One region of the Cytobacillus sp. Hz8 genome, then DNA from elsewhere that is predicted to be linked to it. Evidence: riboswitches for the same ligand, from Rfam matches in the RefSeq annotation. Region 1 holds a riboswitch; each other region holds the start of a gene.
What was found. A riboswitch is a leader RNA that binds a small molecule or an ion and turns the genes downstream of it on or off. The one in region 1 is predicted to bind cyclic di-GMP.
Positions count from the first base shown of each region.

Region 2: linked by a shared signal. The riboswitch ahead of ACE38V_RS15970 (methyl-accepting chemotaxis protein) and the one ahead of sinI (DNA-binding anti-repressor SinI) in region 1 are both predicted to bind cyclic di-GMP.
Region 3: linked by a shared signal. The riboswitch ahead of ACE38V_RS21200 (EAL domain-containing protein) and the one ahead of sinI (DNA-binding anti-repressor SinI) in region 1 are both predicted to bind cyclic di-GMP.

Region 1 covers NZ_JBHKFI010000013.1:101,119-104,407, forward strand. Annotated here, with positions in the region: gene map (type I methionyl aminopeptidase) at 1-737, opposite strand, end outside; gene ACE38V_RS15835 (helix-turn-helix domain-containing protein) at 1,062-1,382, shown strand; gene sinI (DNA-binding anti-repressor SinI) at 1,488-1,622, opposite strand; cyclic di-GMP riboswitch class I at 1,655-1,754, opposite strand; gene ACE38V_RS15845 (MDR family MFS transporter) at 2,247-3,289, opposite strand, start outside.
Region 2 covers NZ_JBHKFI010000014.1:7,452-10,740, forward strand. Annotated here, with positions in the region: gene ACE38V_RS15965 (Lon protease family protein) at 1-1,010, shown strand, start outside; cyclic di-GMP riboswitch class I at 1,255-1,358, shown strand; gene ACE38V_RS15970 (methyl-accepting chemotaxis protein) at 1,494-3,289, shown strand, end outside.
Region 3 covers NZ_JBHKFI010000025.1:50,320-53,608, reverse strand. Annotated here, with positions in the region: gene ACE38V_RS21205 (helix-turn-helix domain-containing protein) at 74-421, shown strand; cyclic di-GMP riboswitch class I at 1,003-1,088, shown strand; gene ACE38V_RS21200 (EAL domain-containing protein) at 1,289-3,289, shown strand, end outside.

The DNA.
Region 1 (3,289 bases):
GTTAGGATGACCGGACCTTCTTTGGTAATCGCGATCGTATGTTCATACTGTGCAGAATTCTTTCCATCAATGGTTCTTGCTGTCCATCCGTTATCATCCATTTTGGATTGATATCTTCCCACATTGACCATTGGTTCAATCGTAAAGACCATTCCTTCTTTTATTCTTGGGCCTTTTCCCGGAAGTCCATAATGTGGCACATCTGGTTTTTCATGGATCACCGCTCCAATTCCATGTCCAATAAAATCACGTACCACCGAAAACCCTTCGCCTTCTACATAGGTTTGAATCGCATGTCCGATATCCCCAATACGATTTCCAACCTGCGCTTGTTCAATTCCTTTATATAAAGCATTCTTTGTTACGTCTAGTAAAGTTTTCGCTTCTTCTGAAACCTCACCAACTGCATAAGACCAAGCAGAATCAGCTAGGGCTCCATTCAAATTTACGACCATATCAACAGTAACAATATCCCCTTCTTTTAATGACTGTTTTCGAGGAAAGCCATGACAAATTTCATCATTAACGCTTGCACATGTCGCATACTTGTAGCCATTATAGCCTTTTTGCTCTGGTGTAGCACCGTGTTCAGCCAAAAAATGATCAACAAATTGGTCAATTTCCCAGGTAGTGACTCCTGGTTTTATCAATTTGGCTATTTCTCTATGACATGCCGCTAATAGCTCTCCTGCCTCTTTCATTTTCTCTATTTCACGATCAGATTTTAATACAATCATTTTGACTCCTGCCTTTCCTACCATCTAAATAAAATGACTTATTCGTTCATCTCTCATATATATATTATCGTTGATGGAGGAGATTATCAAAAAAATTGTCACTCTGCATAAAGAACCCCTGGTAAAGAAGGGTTTGACATGAATTCACCATCAAATCACATATTTATCATTCCAATAGAATAAATTCACAAACTTTTGATAACTATTCAAACAAAAGAGTTTACAATTATGATAAAATTTTTAATATCTTGTTCTAAATATAAAACATTTTAACAAAATTTGTTATATTTAAGTTAACATTATTAATAAGGTGAGTGAACGTAAATGATTGGTGAACGTGTGAAAAATCTCCGCCTTGAAAAGAAAATGTCCATGACCGAATTAGCTGAACAAGCGGGAGTTGCAAAATCCTATTTAAGTTCTCTAGAAAGAAACTTACAAACAAATCCTTCCATCCAGTTCCTTGAAAAAATTGCTGCTGTTCTTAAGGTTCCAGTTGACCAATTAATTCATGAAAAGCCCGATGAAGAGGAATTGGATTCTGAATGGATAAGAATTGTAAAGGAAGCCATGGATTCGGGGGTTACAAAAGAGCAATTTCGTGAATACCTGGAGTTTAATAAATGGAGAATGAAAAATCAATAATGAAAAGACCTGTTCAATTCAGGTCTTTTTGAATTCCATATCAAAATTTTACTTAAATATAAAACCCTAATACAATATTTATTTTTAGATTCATCTCAACTGGTCTTAAACCATTTCATCCTCTTTATTTTTTCTTAAAAAAGAAAGAATCTCATCTTTATTCATCCCAAGCTTTTTCGCCTCAAATATTAATTCTACCCACTCGAAATCCAACTCTTCGGTGGAAATACTCTTATTCATCACTCTTCTCCCCCAAAAATACTTATCGTATTTCAGATAATCCAGCCATCATAGCATCCATGATCTCAAGTCATGTACCTTAGACCTGTGACTTTGCGTCCTAATTTTTCAATTAGTTTGCCCTTTTCTGAGACTTCAAGTATAGATTTTTTGTGCTATTCCTAAATCATAATCGGTTTTAAATAAAAAATGTGTAACTACTTGTCATCCTTCTTTTGCTTTTCATTGATTATTTCCAACATTCCCCGTCAATCCTCTACATTTAAGGAATTTATTTCCTCTAACCATTATGCAGTCGACATAAAACAATGTCGAATTATATCGTGATTAATTTGTCAATATTTATTTTGACAAATTTGTGAATATTATTTGTCAATTCTGTGACGTTTCGCATATAATAATAACAAGAATTGATTTGGAAATTTTTATCTATTCTGGTAGGAGGGATATGAATGACGTTTTTTCATGTTTTAAATTTTGTTGTCCCGATCGGTTTTATTGCATTTGCTGGATTTATGCTTGATCGTATGTGTAAACCAAATGAAAAAAATCAAAATACTGAATGAAATTTTTGGAAACGCTTTCTATTTATTTTAAAAGAGGATGATTAACCATCACCCTCTTTTAAGCATTTTCTTTATACACAGGAGCCATTACTTTTACATATTCCTGATTTCCATAATGGAAAAAGAGGACACTTCCAAAGGTAATAATAGCAATGATAATAAATAGCAACGAGCCACCGGTATGACTCAACAAATATCCTCCAAGAATAGGACCAAGAAAATGTCCAATTTTCCGAAATTGTCCTGCCCCAAAATAGGTTCCTCTTAACTGTTCTTCAGCTAATTGATCAATTAAAAGACTATTAGAAGGGAATACAAGAATCTCTCCTAAAGTTAAAATCAGAATTGCTACAACCGCCGTAACCCAGCCTGAAACAAAGCTAAAGCTGAATAATCCAAGTGCCATCAAGATCGCTCCAGCCATCATCACCTGCATAGGTCGAAATTTTTCAGCTAAATGACTGATTGGCATTTGCAGAACAACAACCGTTACGGCATTTATGGATAACAATGCGGAATAAATAAATACTCCGTTTTGAATGCTGCTTCCTAAATACTGTGGCAATGTTGATTCTATTTGGGCATAGCCCGCATTGATTAATATGACACCTAATATTAAATAGCGAAGAGCTTTATCCTTTCGAATAATCAAAAAGGCATCGGCTATGCGCACTTGATGCTTACTTTGATTGTGATTTGAGATTTTTAACTGCTTCATAATAATCGTAAGGACAATGGCATAGATAAGATACATCGTTCCGGTAATGAGAAATGTTGATTTTGCCGAGGTTGAGGCTAGGTATGCACCTAATAACGGACCTACAGATGCACCAATATTAATAGCTGTATATCGCATCGAATAGGCCTTCATACGTTTTTTTGTCTCTGTTAAATCCGCCATCAGAGCTTGGGATGTTGGCTCAAAGAATGAATTACAGAGTCCGTTTAAAGCATTTAATAGGATAAATACGATGGGATCCTTCGCTATCATAAAACCATAGAATACGAATGCCCAGACAAATAGAGCGGATAGCATAATCGGTTTTCTTCCGAAACGATCGGATAAATGCCCACCAATAAAGCCCCCTATAGTAGCCATTA
Region 2 (3,289 bases), on a different contig from region 1:
AATTAGCACGCTTTGTCAAAAATTATGTGGATAAGGAGGGGCTTCTTCCCTTCCATCGTCGCGCCATTGCAAAAGTTATTGATTATGGATCCCGGTTAGTAGAGGAGCAATCTAAACTTTCTACAGATTTTCAAGAGATAACAAAGGTTTTGGTGGAATCAAGTTATTGGGCGAAACTAGAGCATGAATCCGTTGTAGATGATCGGCATGTCGAAAAAGCTCTTTCAGAAAAAGCACATCGATCCAATCATATCGTAGAGCAATATCGAGAAATGATTCGAAACGGCACAATCATGTTAGAAACCGATGGATATCGGATTGGACAAATCAATGGCTTAGCTGTAATGGGAACCAGAGATTCTATATTTGGAATTCCAACGAAGATCACCGCACAAACCTATGTCGGTAAAAACGGAATTATGAATATTGAACGAGAAGCGATGCTCAGCGGGCAAATTCATAATAAAGGCATGATGATTTTAACAGGGTTCCTCTCTGGAGAATTTGCGAAAAACCGGCCAATTCCATTATCAGCAAGCATTACCTTTGAACAAACCTATAATTCCATTGATGGTGACAGCGCTTCAAGCACAGAATTATATGTGTTGCTCTCTTCCTTAGCAGAAGTCCCGATTTACCAAGGGATTGCCGTAACAGGTTCCGTTAATCAATGGGGAGAAATTCAGCCAATTGGTGGAGTAAATGAAAAAATCGAGGGTTTTTACCATATTTGTAAAAGTCGTGCTTTGACTGGCAAACAAGGTGTTATAATTCCAAAGCAAAATATCCAAAATTTGATGCTGGAAACGGAAGTAGTCGAAGCGATTAAAGAAGGGCACTTCCATATTTGGGCAGTTAGTCATATTGCAGAAGGTATTGAAATATTGACTGGCGTAGATGCTGGCAATATTCGAAATGAAAAAGGGCAATATCCAGAGGGAACCATTTTTGCGAAAGTAGAAAATCGATTTACGAAAATGTTTGAAATGGCTAACAAACTTAAGAACTAATATCTAAGGTAAAAAAGAGTCTTGAAGCAATAAGGAAATGGAGAGAGTTGCAAAAATAGATAAGATCATTCATTATTTATATAATTTGCGAAAACCTTGTTGGGATAAAATCCTAGCAAGGTTTTCTTATTACAAAAATGTGAAATGAATAATAAATTGCTTGAATAAAATACCAAAAGTGGATATGATAAAATCTTAGTCGGCATTTTTCGACAAATTTAGCATTAAGATTCATTGGAAAACAAATGTATAAAGGCAAACTATTCGAAAGGATAGGACTCAGGAGCCAAGGGTCTACGGTTTATGGGACACAAGAGCTCAAAGAACTAAGATCGCCCGGTTGCCAATTATTTGGCTATTTTATCTTGTGTAGAATAGTTTTTTTATGGGAAAATTGCTCAATCATTGGGTAAAGGAGAGGATTAATAGGGATTAACCAGTTTTAAAAATAAAAATATACAAAAAGAAAGGTAAGTTGAAATAATGAAAAACATCTTAAGATATTTTAAGCATATGAAGACGAAATTGATTTTGTCCTTTGCTATAATTTTAATAGTTCCTACAATTTCGATTGGATATCTTTCCTTTTTATCGGCAAAGGATGCTATTCAAGAGGAAATGCTTAATGGATTTGGAGAAAGTTTAAGTTTGCTAAATTCAACCATTGATAATACCATTCAGCCAAAAATGAATGATGTCGGGTATTTTGCTCAAAAAATTACAAGCCAAACTTATCAAAAAGAGAGTTTGCAAGAATTAACCACAACCTTTGAGCAATATACGAAGCTGCACCCTGAAGTCGAGATGATTTATGTTGGTACTGAAACAGGCCAATTTATCCGAAAACCTGAAATGGAAACTAAAGCAGGGTATGATCCAAGAGTGAGAGATTGGTACCGTGCAGCAATGGCAAAAAAAGGGGAAATTGTTATCTCGTCCCCCTATGCAGATGCAAACACAGGAAAAATGGTGTTAACCCTTTCGCAATCTACAAAGGATGGTTCAGGGGTTGTTGCAGTCGATATCTCTTTAGGTTATATTCAAAAATTAACGAATCAAGTAAAAATCGGTAACCATGGTTTCGCGTTTTTAATTGATGTAGATAAAAAATATGTTTCTCACCCAACGCAGAAAGGTGGAAGCGAAGCAAAAGAAAACTATGTTGATAAAATGTTTAAGCAAGAAACAGGACATTTTAATTATACAGATAAAAAACGCTTCGACAAAATCATGAGCTTTAAGACCAATTCATTAACGGGGTGGAAAATTGGAGGAATGATTGATTCTTCTGAAGTAAGCCAAAAAGCTTCACCTATTCTTAACCATACCATTCTCATTATGGCCATTGCGCTGATCATTGGGGCAATAGCTATTTATCTAATCACAAAATCTATTATCTCTCCGTTGAAAAAATTAAAACATCAGGCATTAGCGATAAGCGGCGGCGACTTAACAGACGAAATTAAGATTGAAACAAATGATGAGATTGGCGAACTTGCAGGTGCCTTCAATGAGATGTCAGAAAATCTTCGCCATTTGATTACGGAAATTAATAGCAGTGCTGGACAAGTGGCGGCTGCATCTGAGGAGCTATATGCTACAACGGAACAAACCACTCAAGCCACCAATCAGATTGCTTCTGATATACAAACAGTTGCTGAAGGAGCAGAGAGTCAAGTGATTAGTTCAGAAGAGAGCTCTTTGGCGATGGAGGAGGTTTCCCAAGGAATGCAAAGAATCGCTGAATCCTCTTCATCAGTTAGAGATTCAGCAGAGAAAACGACTGCATTATCTGAGCAAGGAAATGAATTGATCCAAAAAGCCATGCTTCAAATGGAGTCTATTAGTTTAGCAACTGAAAACACAACGGCGGCCATTTTCCAATTAATTGAACGATCTCAAGAAATCAGTAAAATCATTGAAGTCATCACAAGTATTGCTGATCAAACCAATCTGCTAGCTTTAAATGCTGCGATTGAAGCAGCTAGGGCTGGTGAGCATGGAAAGGGATTTGCTGTGGTAGCAGATGAGGTTAGAAAATTAGCGGAACAATCTCGTGACTCAGCAGCACAAATTGTTACATTAATCAATGGAATTAAAAATGATACGGAAATGGCTAATAACGAGATGCTTGGAAGTGTTAGGGAAGTAACGTCAGGGAGAAATATTATTGATCAGACAGGTGAAGCTTTTCAACAAATTACAAAGGCTATAGCCTATGTTGGTGCACAAATCCAAGAAGTATCAGCCACCTCTGAACAAATATCAGCCAATACACA
Region 3 (3,289 bases), on a different contig from region 1:
CCAGTCAATGGTTTTTGTTTAAAATAAGAAACTTCGGCTTAATAGAAAAATGTGTAAGGAAATGTTGTTGCCTATGAGACATATTCGGAAAGATATTGGAGATAGAGTGAAAGAAAGAATGAATGAACTGGGGTTAAAGCAGAAGGACTTGGTTTCAATAAGCGGCTTATCTAAAAGTACAGTCAGTAAAATTGTGAACGGAGAGACGAACCCCTCAGCTGAGATTCTATTATCCTTAAGTGAATCTCTTCATGTAACAGTCGATTGGATTGTTAAAGGTGATACAAATGAAGCTTTCAAACAGGAACAAAAATTATTTCATTCTAGTTGGGATCTAACGGAATTAAATCTTAAATTAAGCCAGAGTGAAAAAGAATTTATTTTGGAGTATGTAAATTTTAGTATTGCAAGAAAAAATTAATGGATAATAACTTATAAGAGGCAAGAAAGCGAAAATGGAGGCCTATTTTCTCGAACATGAAATCGAATTTTGGAAACAACCAATTGCATAACATTAAATTGATGAATTTCGTTTCGATTTTACATATTATTTTCAATCGTTTTAAGAGTACATTCTTTGATTTCGTAAAATAGTATGGGAAATGTGGTTCGATTGGGTTGAATAATGTTGTCATTTTAATAGTAGGGGAGAGGTTACCAGCCTCTCTCCTATTTTTTTGCGAGGAAGAATGGCATGGGCTAGACAAAGCCACTGCAGTCGAACCCATTTTTGGTTGTTTCACCATAGAGGTAGGGGATACCAATTAAGCTTTTAGCAATGGAAACGACTTCGCTTACCGAATAATCTCCATTATTATCGTTTATGTGAGCTGTTCCGGCCTTTCCTGCTGTTACAGGGGATGTTAATAATGTTATTTAATCCTGACGTATATATGTAGCTTGTTCAGCTCTATGGTTCGTCTTTTCAAATAATAATTTTTATCAAAGGGGACCGTCATTTTCTTTTAAATAATATTGAAATATAGTAAAATTTGACTAGGAAAATGAAAAAGGCAAACTTATGGAAACGTAAGGACGCAAAGCTTCGAGTCTAATGTCTTTATGACGATGATAGTCGGGCCGCCATATTCAAACATGAGGATCGAATAATATGTTATGATTCTTGGCACTCTCAGAAAAGAGTGCTTTTTTAATTTCTTTGGGGAAATGGCGGATTTGCGATGAATCTATTAGAGACAATTTGATAAGAAACATCTCGTATTAAAAACACAGATGTGCTGGAAACCTTTTTCATATTTAATCAAATTTTTATGGGAAGGAAGAAAGTATGGAATTCTTAGACAAGTTTTTTAAAAATCAGTCTCTGCAAGCCAATGATTCAGGTATCTTCAGAGCATTATTTATTCGTAATCCTCAGCCTATTTTTGTATTTAATTTAGACAAGCAGATTATTTCAATTAATCAAAAGCTGAAGGAGCTGCTTGGATACAGTTTGAATGACGTAGTGCGTTTAAAAAACAAATGGTTCCCGGATGGAGATTCCGATCTTTTTCAGTATCATTTTCATAATGCGCTAAACGGAATTCCCACCGTGTTTGAATCTACCCTTTTACACAAAAATGGCCAGTCATTTCCTGTTGAACTATCACTCATTCCTAGCATGAAAGAGGATGAAACGGAGGTTGTTTTTGCTGTATGTCAAGATCAAACAACTTTAAAAGATTATGAGAATAAGCTTGGAAGGGTGTTTAACAGCTTAGAACAGGCAGAAAGAATTTCAAGCATTGGCAGCTTTGAATACGATGTGGCGAGTCAGCAGGCAATTTGGTCCAAGCAGGTTTACGACATTTTTGGAATTAATGATTCAAATTTTGTTCCCAAGCTTGATACGGTCCGGAGCTTTGTCCATCCTCAAGATGTAGAGAAGTATGACATGGGATTGAAACAATTGGTTGAATCCCATCATAATTATCATTTGGAGCACCGAATAATTCGTATGGATGGAGAAGAGAGGATGATTTTAATATGCTTTGATGCTCTGTTTGACGAAGTGGGACAAGTGGCTAAAGTGATCGGAGTGATTCAGGATATCACTGAAAAGAAAGAAATGGAGAACCGATTAGCTGAAAGCAGGGAGCAGTTTTTGTCCGTTGCTAATCATCTTCATGCAGGCATTTGGTCTATTGATCGCAGGGATTCTCACTTTACTTTTTATTCTAAAGGAGTTCAAGAGATTATTGGTGTTTCTCCCAGTATTCTAAATGAAAATCCTGCTCAATTGATTGAGATGGTTCACCCCAAGGATCGGTCAATTATTGAGGAGGGGAGAAAGAAATTAAAGGATGGGGAAGAGATCAATCAACAATTACGGATCATCGATAAGAATGGAAGGACAAAATGGATTTCTTTACAAACGATACCATATCTTGATGATGACAGAAATCTTATCCGCATGGATGGAATCGTTCAGGATATTACAAGAGAAAAAGAGAGTGTTGAAGTCTACACGAATTTAGTTGATTATGATTATTTAACAAGGCTACCAAATAGAAATTATTTTTATCAGATTTTAGATCAACGAATTAATCAATCAAAAAAAGACCATAAATCTTTTGCGGTATTTTATTTAGATTTAGATCGGTTCAATTATATTAATGACACACTTGGCGGGGAAATTGGGGATCGATTGCTTATATCTTTTTCGAAGCGTTTAAATCAGCTTTTAGACAAAAGAAGCTTCCTTGCGCGAATTGCAGGAGATGAGTTTGTGATTTGCATCGAAGCCAATCACCAGGTGGAGGAAACACTCGAGGTGGCGAGAAAGATTATCAAAGAGATGGAACTCCCATTTTTTGTCGATGAGTATGAGCTGTTTACTACAGTAAGTATTGGAATTAGCTCCTATCCAATTGATGGAACGGATTCCTATACTCTTTTAAAAAAGGCAATCCAAGCTTTAAAGAAGGTGAAAGAATTGGGCCGCAATGATTGGCAAGTCTTCTCCTCTTCTATGAGCATTGAATCCTTCCGGTTATTTCAATTGGAAAGGGATATGCGCAAGGCTATTTTCAACCATGAATTTTATATTGAATATCAGCCAAAGGTCGATACGAGATCAGGAAGGATTGAAGGGGCAGAGGCTCTTATTCGTTGGGAGCACCCAGATTGGGGGATTGTTTCGCCGAATGAATTTATTCCATTAGCTGAAGAAAATGGGATGGTTTTTAAAATGGGCGATTTAGTGCTGCAGAAGGTATGCCTCCTGCTAAAAGCCTGGAAGGAAGAAGGGGTTCCAGTTGTTCCTATCTCTGTTAATCTATCACCGAAA